DNA from 2 places in the Enterococcus bulliens genome. Region 1 is predicted to be linked to the other one. Evidence: predicted binding sites of a transcription regulator. Region 1 holds the regulator's gene; the other holds the start of a gene.
What was found. Region 1 encodes LexA, which represses DNA repair genes until DNA is damaged. Its sites were predicted from a motif close to CNAACANNTGTTNG; they were not measured.

Region 1 (5,210 bases):
ATCTATCTTTTGTTGGGAAACTGACGATCAATGAATGGAATGGTCGTAAAAAAGTTCAACTCCAAGTAGAAGACTATGCAACAACAGGCGTGCAATTTTATGATTATCGTACGAAAAAGCGTTTGTTGCCAAAAATGGAAGAGGCAACTTATCTTTCGTTTACGACGAGTACATCTGCGTTTAAAAAGACATTATCTCATGTTGTAGAATTGACCAGTGAACAAATGGTCAAAGAGTGGGTGGAAACAACACCGGTAGTAAACAATATGGTGTTTATCGATTGTCCACTATCTTTAGAGTGGTTGCATCTTATCTATCAAGAAAACTTAGCACAACACTACTATTTGGTGTTTGAAACTGAAGATGATGCTTATTTAGATGGAGTGGGAACAAGAGAGCAGTACGCGCGTTTGTTTGCATTGATCAAACAAGGCCAAGCGATCGACGTACGTTATCGATTGCAAGACATTGCGAAATACTTAAATTTACCACCGAAACTATTAATTTTTATGATTCAAGTGTTTTTTGAGCTGAAATTTGTTACAATAGACGATGGTGTTTTAAGTTATGTTTCGGATGCGCCACATCGTGCACTCAATGAAAGCGTCTTGTATCAAGAGCGCCAATTGAAAATGGACAGTCAATCCTTTTTACAATTAACAAACTTAGAAAATTTAAAACAATGGTTTTTTTCATAGGAGGAAAAAATGGATTTAAAAAATTATATTGCAAGTATCGAAAACTATCCCTCAGAAGGAATTGTCTTTCGTGATATCTCGCCTTTAATGGCTGATGGTGATGCGTATCGTGCGGCCACGCATGAAATCGTAAAATATGCAGCAGAAAAACAAATCGATATGGTCGTAGGACCTGAAGCACGTGGCTTTATCGTAGGCTGTCCTGTAGCATATGAACTTGGTGTAGGGTTTGCACCTGTTCGTAAACCAGGGAAATTACCACGTAAAACAATTTCTGTTTCTTATGATCTAGAATACGGTAGTGATACGTTAACACTCCATGCAGATGCAATCAAACCAGGTCAACGTGTGTTGATTTGTGATGATCTACTTGCAACTGGTGGGACGATCAAAGCAACAATCGAATTGATTGAACAATTAGGTGGAATCGTCGTTGGATGTGCCTTTTTAATCGAATTAAAAGATCTACATGGTCGCGACAAAATCGAAGGCTATGATATGATCACTTTAATGGAATATTAAACAAATAAAGGGTGTGACAGAAGTCTGTCATGCCCTTTTGAACATCGAATAAATATCGTTAGAAAAAAATAAGCCGAATCATTGCCTGTAATAGTGGAAACTATCTTGGGCAATGATTCGGCTTATTTTTTAAGTTACAGCTAGGATCTTTATTTATTACGATTCAATTTAGTATAGGGTGGAAAATGAGTATTTTTCTTATGATAGTTTAAACGGTAACGCTTATCATCCCACGCAACTAACCACATAATACCTAACGGACAGAAAATTAAAAACGAAATCAACGAACCTGCGTGACCAAGTAACATACCGACTAACAACACAATTAAAATAAATCCATAACGACGAATGGCTTCCATTTTTCTTCACTCCTATTAATTATACGAACAAACGTTTGCTTTATTAGTATACAAACATTTGTTCGAATTGTAAAGCGAAATACGATAGAAAAGTAAAAAAACTATTATTGCAAAAACGATATTTTCTACTAAAAAACAAAGAAAAAAACACCTCTTTTATGAGGTGTTTCACCTATCTTAGTTTTCAAAATGACGGTATAACCCGACCACTCTTCCTAAAATACGGACACTGTCTAATAAAATAGGCGCAAGAAAATCATTTTCTGGTTGCAAGCGAATCTGTTTTTCTTCTTTATAAAAAGTTTTACATGTTGCTTCGTTTTCATCCGTCATCGCGATCACGATATCCCCGTTTTGTGCAATATCTTGTTTTCTGACGATTACTTGATCGCCATCAAGTATTCCAGCATTGATCATACTTTCGCCACGAATCGTGAGCATGAACAATTGACCTTGTTCGTGTGAAAAGTCTGGTGGGATGGGGAAGAAGTCAGAAGCTTCTTCTACTGCTAAAATGGGTTCTCCAGCAGTCACAACACCAAGTAACGGGATTTGAGAAGGCGCAATATCTAATGCTTCCAATCCTTTAGCCGTTAATTCAATAGCACGAGGTTTAGTAGGGTCGCGTTGAATATACCCTTTTTTTTCTAAACGTGCTAAGTGTCCGTGGACAGTGGAAGTAGAAGACAGTTGAACAGCTGCTCCAATTTCGCGGACGGTTGGCGGATAGCCTTTTTCACTTACTTTTGTATGTATAAATTTTAATACTTCTAATTGACGACTTTCTGTACGTCTAGCCAACGTTTACACCTTCTTTCGAATTCTACTATAATTTTAGCATATGTTTTACTTGAATTCAAACAAACGTTCGTATATTACCGATCTGATAGTTGTATTTTTAAAGCGAATCTATTACTATGAAGAAAATAGCTTAGGAGGTCATCAAGATGTTATCAGATAAAAAAATGGCACGAATCAACGAATTGGCACGTAAGAAAAAAGAAAGTGGTTTAAGTGAAGGCGAATTAGCCGAACAAAAATTACTACGAGAAGAATATTTAGAAGCCTTTCGTGGGGGGATGCGCCATCACATCGAGGGAATGAAAGTGGTGGATCCAGAAGGCAACGATGTAACACCTGAAAAATTAAAAGAAATCCAACGTCAAAAAGGGCTTCATGATCGCAATTAATTGATTTTAAGATAAGGAATGTAATCTTTGTTTAACAATGATTGCGTTCCTTGTTTTTTTCTTTTATAATAGAGAGGAGATTAATAGTAAAAAAAACTAAAAAAACGGAGGCGTTACATGTTGTTTGATAAAATTGATCAACTAGGTGTCGATACTTTACGTACATTAAGTATCGATGCAGTACAAAAAGCCAATTCAGGACATCCAGGGTTACCAATGGGAGCTGCGCCAATGGCGTACGCTTTGTGGACAAAACATTTGAAAATCAATCCAGCGACTTCTCGCAATTGGGTCGACCGTGACCGTTTTGTGTTATCAGCTGGACATGGCTCGGCTTTGTTATATAGCTTACTCCACACTGCAGGTTACAACGTGACGACTGAAGATTTACAAAATTTCCGCCAATGGGAAAGCAAAACACCAGGACATCCTGAAGTCAACCATACAGATGGTGTCGAAGCGACGACTGGACCTTTAGGTCAAGGTATCGCAATGGCAGTCGGTATGGCGATGGCAGAAGCGCATTTAGCTGCAACGTACAACAAACCAAACTACAACGTAATCGATCACTATACGTATGCATTATGTGGAGATGGTGATTTGATGGAAGGCGTCTCTCAAGAAGCGGCTTCTATGGCCGGTCATTTGAAACTAGATAAATTGATCGTATTGTACGATTCAAATGATATTTCATTAGATGGACCGACGAATAAATCGTTTACTGAAAATGTAGGTCAACGCTTTGAAGCGTACGGTTGGCAACATATCTTAGTTAAAGAAGGCAATGATTTAGAAGCAATCAGTCGTGCGATCGAAGAAGCCAAAGCTGAAACGGACAGACCAACGTTGATCGAAATCAAAACTATCATCGGCTTTGGTGCGCCAAAACAAGGAACATCAGGCGTTCACGGTGCACCTTTAGGTCTTGAAGGCGTTCAAGCAGCGAAAAAAGCATACGGCTGGGATTATCCAGAGTTTACTGTACCTGAAGAAGCGAAAGCACGCTTTAAAGAAGCGATCAATGATCGTGGTGCGAAAGCCGAAGCGGCATGGAATGTCTTATTTGCTGACTATGAAACAGCACATCCAGAATTAGCGGCACAATTTAAAGCGGCCTTTGCGGGTGAGTTACCTGAAAATTGGGATCAAGAGATGCCCGTTTATGAAGAAGGAACAAGCCAAGCAAGTCGTGTGTCAAGTAAAGAAATGATCCAAGCGATCTCAAAAGCTGTCCCAAGTTTCTGGGGTGGATCAGCCGATCTATCAAGTTCAAACAATACAATGGTTGCGGCAGAATCTGATTTTGAGCCAGGAAACTATGCGGGCCGTAACATTTGGTATGGTGTACGTGAATTTGCGATGGCGGCAGCAATGAACGGGATCCAATTACATGGTGGAACAAAAGTATACGGTGGAACATTCTTTGTATTCGTCGATTACTTACGCCCAGCAGTACGCTTATCCGCAATCCAAGGCGTACCTTTAACGTATGTATTAACGCATGATTCAGTAGCAGTAGGAGAAGATGGTCCTACACATGAACCAGTTGAACAATTATCTAGCTTACGTTCAATGCCAAACTTACATGTCATTCGTCCAGCAGACGGAAACGAAACGCGTGCCGCATGGAAGATTGCAATGGAATCTAAAACAACACCAACTGTTTTAGTCTTAAGTCGTCAAAACTTACCTGTGTTACCGAATACCAACACAGATGCAGATGAAAACGTGAAAAAAGGGGCATATGTCGTATCTCCTCAAACAGGTGAAACACCAGAAGGAATCTTGATCGCGACAGGTTCTGAAGTGTATTTAGCCTATGAAGCACAACAAGCGCTAAAAGAAAAAGGAATTGATGTTTCTGTAGTGTCGATGCCAAGTATGGATCTTTTTGAACAACAATCAGTAGAATACAAACAAAGTGTCTTGCCAAAACAAGTGAAAAAACGTGTGGCAATCGAAGCAGGATCACCATTTGGTTGGGACCGTTATACAAAATGTCATGGAAAAGTGATCGCGATCGATCATTTTGGTGCTTCAGCTCCAGGAACAAAAATCCTTGAAGAATTTGGTTTTACCGTTTCAAACGTTGTTGAAACATTTGAAACATTATAGTCATCAAATTTTAATTTAGTGTATTTAAAAAAAACTCTGTTGGTCTGACGCGGCCAAACAGAGTTTTTTTTAAATCTTTTATCGGTCAAGGCGTGTTCCTTCTATGAACAATTTGATTTTTATGTGAAGATAATCGTATAATATGGTAAGGTTACTGGGAAATTTTAGGAGGAATTTATGACGCAGAAAACAAGAAGTCAACGACATGAAAAACAGTCGACACCACTTCGTCCATTACACGTGGCAATTCCATTAGCAGGAGCTGCTATGATCGTGGCCCCTACATTGATTAATGTATCGCAACAAGTCAACGCGGATGAAGTCGG
Region 2 (5,210 bases), on a different contig from region 1:
TCTGCTAAACGTAACGCCGCTTCAAATGAATCAAATAAACGTGAACGAATTCCGTCTTTGATCACGATACGATCGACAACGATTGCAATCGAATGTTTTTTCGTTTTAGGTAATTCCGGAACTTCTGTGATGTCATAGGTTTCTCCATTTACCCGTACGCGAACGTAACCTTCTCGTTGGATCATCTCAAATACTTTTTTGTGTTGCCCTTTTTTTTCATGTACAACAGGTGCTAATAATTGGATTTTTGTACGCTCAGGTAGCGCCAATACTTGATCGACCATCTGCTCTACTGATTGACTGGTAATCTCTACATGATCGTTTGGACAAATCGGATGACCTACACGTGCATAAAGCAATCTTAGATAGTCATTGATTTCAGTGACTGTACCAACGGTTGAACGCGGATTTTTACTTGTAGTCTTTTGATCGATCGAGATCGCTGGGCTCAAGCCATCGATACTGTCGACGTCTGGTTTATCCATTTGTCCTAAAAATTGCCGTGCATAAGCAGAAAGGCTTTCAACGTAACGACGTTGTCCTTCTGCATAAAGCGTATCAAAGGCAAGCGAGCTTTTTCCAGAACCAGAAAGTCCGGTCACTACAACCATCTTGTCACGCGGAATGGTCACATCAATATTTTTTAGATTATGTGCTCGTGCACCATGAATCACTATTTTATCATTTGCCACAAAGAAGCCCCCTATATTATTCTGCTTTTAATTCTAAAATGGTATCGCGTAGTGTAGCAGCTGTTTCAAAATCTAATGCTTTAGCCGCATCGCGCATTTCTTTTTCTAACTTCAATAGTAATTGTTCTTTTTCCTCTTTTGAGAGTTCGGTAATCGACTGCACGTCATAAGCTTCTGCAGTTTCTGCGACCTTAGAGATGCGGATCAGATCACGGATCTCTTTTTTGATGGTAATCGGTGTGATTCCATGTTTTTCATTATACGCCTCTTGGATCGAACGTCTTCTAGCCGTTTCTTCGATCGCTTTATTCATGGAATCGGTCATTTTATCTGCATACATGATCACTTTCCCATTGGAATTTCGTGCCGCGCGCCCAATCGTTTGAATCAATGAGCGTTCGCTACGTAAGAATCCTTCTTTATCGGCATCTAAGATCGCAACTAGAGAAACTTCTGGCACATCGATCCCTTCTCGTAGTAAGTTGATTCCAATCAATACATCAAATACGCCTAAGCGTAAGTCACGAATGATTTCAGTTCGCTCAAGTGTTTTGATATCACTATGCAAGTACTTCACTTTGATACCAAGTTCTTTGAAATAATCTGTCAAATCTTCTGCCATTTTTTTCGTCAACGTCGTAATGAAGACACGCTCGTCTTTTTCTGCACGCTCGTTGATTTCTCCTACTAGATCATCGATTTGCCCCATGATAGGACGCACATCGATGATTGGATCCAAGAGTCCAGTTGGTCGGATGATCTGTTGTACGACGTGATCTGTTTGCTCGTATTCATATGGTCCTGGAGTGGCAGAAACATAGATGATTTGATTGACATGCGCTTCAAATTCTTCCAATCGTAAAGGACGATTATCTAAAGCTGATGGCAAACGAAATCCATAGTCTACTAACATTTGCTTACGCGCGCGGTCTCCATTGTACATGCCTCTAATTTGCGGCATCGTAACGTGTGATTCATCGATCACCATCAAAAAATCTTCAGGGAAAAAATCAATCAACGTATAAGGTGGTTCTCCTTCTTTACGTCCATCCATATGTCGCGAATAATTCTCGATTCCTGAAGTATACCCCATTTCACGTAGCATCTCGATATCATAATTAGTGCGTTGCTCTAAACGTTGTGCTTCTAGTAACTGTTCATTTTCTCGTAAAATCTTTAAACGCCATTCAAGTTCGGCTTGAATGGACGCAATCGCGCTTTCCATATGATTCTCATCGGTCAAAAAGTGAGTTGCCGGAAAAATCGAGACATGCTCTATATCGTTGTGGACTTCACCTGTCAAGGCATCGACTTCACGAATTCGATCGACTTCATCGCCAAAAAATTCAATCCGCAACGCACGTTCATCGCGTGAAGCTGGAAAGACTTCGATGACATCACCTCTCACGCGAAATCGTCCCCGCTGAAAATCAATATCATTGCGTTCAAATTGGATATCAATCAGACGACGTAACACTTCTTCGCGTGAAATCTCCATTCCTTCGCGAATCGAGACAACTTGCTTTTGATATTCCATAGGAGAACCTAAACCAAAAATACAAGAAACTGAAGCCACCACTACCACGTCATTGCGCTCTAAAAGCGAACTCGTTGCCGAATGACGTAATTTATCGATTTCATCATTGACACTTGAGTCCTTTTCGATATATGTGTCGCTTGAAGGAACGTAAGCTTCTGGCTGATAATAATCATAATAACTCACAAAATATTCTACTGCGTTATTGGGGAAAAATTCTTTAAACTCGCCATATAATTGACCAGCTAATGTTTTATTGTGCGCAATGATCAAAGTCGGTTTATTGACCTGTTGGATCACATTTGAGATCGTGTAGGTTTTCCCCGTTCCCGTTGCTCCTAGTAGTATTTGTGCTTTTTCTTTCTTTTGAACTCCTTCGACTAGTTGGCGGATGGCCTCCGGTTGATCACCGGCCGGTTGATACGCAGAAACTAGATCAAAAGGAATCGAATTGTTTCGTTCAATCATCCTCAATCCTCATTTCAATTGTTCGTTTTCGTTCTTATATTTTATCATAGCGAACATATTTTCGCTATTCTTGTGACTTGTTTCATAAGGATGGAAGCTTATTTCTTAAACTTTTTATGTAAGTTTTCCTTACATTTCATGTAAGCATTCAGTTTATTTTTTTCTTTTTTCTTGTTATACTCTTGCTAATCGTCAATTCAAATAGAATCGACTAAGTTTTTATGAGAAGAAATGGAGGAAATCATTACATGAAACGAAAGCTTTTTTATTTATCACTACTTTCCATCGTGGCGACGTTAGGGTTGTTTACGGCACGTAGCGTAAAAGCAGAAGAAACGACTTATCAAATCGGAACTGACATCACATTTGCTCCGTTTGAATTTCAAGATGACAATCAAAATTATGTAGGGATCGATATTGATTTGTTAAATGCGATCGCCAAAGATCAAGGATTCGCCATCAATTTGCGTCCACTGGGATTTGATTCATCGATCCAAGGAGTCCAATCTGGACAACTAGATGGTATGATCGCAGGAATGAGTATTACAGATGAGCGGAAAAAAAGTTTTGACTTTTCTGATCCTTATTTTGATAGCGGCATCCAAATGGCTGTCAAAACTGGCGATAACTCAATCAAATCCTATAAAGACTTAAAAGGAAAAGTTGTCGGTGCTAAAGTTGGAACTGAAAGTGCAACATTTTTAGAAGCAAACAAGGATAAATATGGCTATACGATCAAAACTTATGACGATGCTACTGGCGTATACGGTGCCATCAAAAATGGAACGGTGCAAGCAATTTTCGATGATTATCCTGTTTTAGGGTACGCCATCAACAAGGGAGAACCTTTGCAACTCATTGGGACAGCTGAAAAAGGAAATGCTTACGGTTTTGCAGTCAAAAAAGGCGAAAATGCCGAACTGATCCAAAAATTCAACGCCGGTCTTAAAAAATTAAAAGAATCAGGCCAATATGACGAAATCGTTCAAACGTATATCAAAACAAATAGCGAAACGATAACATCACAAACAGAAATGAAAAAAATCACACCGCTAAAAGAGAAATACATTATTGCAAGCGACTCTGCTTTTGCCCCATTTGAATTCAAAAACGAAGACAATGAATATGTGGGAATCGATGTCGATTTGATGAAAAAAGCGGCAGAATTACAAGGTTTCACGATCGACTTTAACTTCATCGGCTTCTCAGCAGCAGTTCAAGCCTTACAAGGGCAACAAGCTGACGGCATGATCGCCGGTATGACTGTGACAGACGAACGAAAAAAAGAATTCGACTTTTCCACTCCTTATTTCCAAAGCGGTATCCAAATCGCAGTCAAAAAAGGCAATAAAAACATCAACTCTTATGAAGACTTAAAAGGCAAAAAGGTCGGGGTAAAAGTCGGGACCGAAAGTGCGGACTTTTTAGAAGCCAATAAAGATAAATATGGCTACACGATCAAAAGTTATGATGCAGCAGATCAATTATACGAAGCAGTCAAAGTCGGCGCAGTCGACGCCATCATGGACGACTATCCAGTAATCGGCTATGCCATCTCTCAAGGTCAAGAACTTGCTACACCGATTGCACGTGAAAGTGGCGGTGAATATGCCTTCGCTGTGAAAAAAGGACAAAACCAAGAATTACTTGAAATGTTCAACGAAGCTTTAGCACAAATGAAACAATCAGGTGAATATGACAAGATTATCGCAACGTATATCGCAGATGGCGAACCAGTCAAACAAGAATCGACTAAAGATAACTCTTCTTTATGGAGAATCTTAAAAAACAACTATAAACAATTGCTTGCCGGTTTAGGCAAAACAATGCTTCTTGCCTTGATTTCCTTTGCGCTCGCGATTTTAGTCGGCGTCATCTTTGGCTTGATGAGTGTCGCACCAATCAAAGCACTACGCATCGTCGCGTCAATCTACGTGGATATTATTCGCGGTATTCCAATGATGGTATTGGCATTCTTTATCTTCTTTGGTTTATCAGGAGCGATAGGCATTACCATTCCAGACTTTGTTGCCGGGGTCATTACCTTGACGCTAAACGCCAGTGCTTATATCGCTGAAATCGTTCGTGGTGGAATCAACGCTGTACCAAAAGGACAGATGGAAGCATCACGTAGTCTAGGATTATCTTACAACCGAACGATGCAAAAAATCATTTTACCGCAAGCGGTACGCATCATGGTGCCTTCGTTTGTTAACCAATTCGTCATTACCTTAAAAGATACAACTATCATTTCCGCTATCGGTGTGGTCGAGTTGTTACAAACTGGAAAAATCATTGTAGCAAGCACACTCCAAAGTACGTCTGTCTACTTTATTATCGCAATGATCTACTTGATCGTGATCACAGCATTAACTCGTTTAGCGAAAGTTTTAGAAAAGAAGGTGAATTAAGATGGCAGAAAAAATATTAGTAGAACATTTAGTCAAACAATACGGAGACAATACTGTTTTAAACGATATCAATGTCTCGATCAAAGAAGGCGAAGTCGTCTG

Region 2: a site for LexA is predicted at 2,748-2,761, ahead of uvrB (excinuclease ABC subunit UvrB). Genes of this name have one in related genera too.

Annotation. Positions count from the first base shown of each region.
Region 1 covers NZ_JBSMXK010000006.1:91,296-96,505, reverse strand. The annotation lists gene recJ (single-stranded-DNA-specific exonuclease RecJ) at 1-698, shown strand, start outside; gene ACWOEC_RS04865 (adenine phosphoribosyltransferase) at 708-1,220, shown strand; gene ACWOEC_RS04860 (hypothetical protein) at 1,370-1,579, opposite strand; gene lexA (transcriptional repressor LexA) at 1,757-2,380, opposite strand; gene ACWOEC_RS04850 (DUF896 family protein) at 2,527-2,769, shown strand; gene tkt (transketolase) at 2,890-4,884, shown strand; gene ACWOEC_RS04840 (glucosaminidase domain-containing protein) at 5,062-5,210, shown strand, end outside.
Region 2 covers NZ_JBSMXK010000007.1:870-6,079, reverse strand. The annotation lists gene uvrA (excinuclease ABC subunit UvrA) at 1-692, opposite strand, end outside; gene uvrB (excinuclease ABC subunit UvrB) at 709-2,697, opposite strand; gene ACWOEC_RS04975 (amino acid ABC transporter substrate-binding protein/permease) at 2,946-5,108, shown strand; gene ACWOEC_RS04970 (amino acid ABC transporter ATP-binding protein) at 5,110-5,210, shown strand, end outside.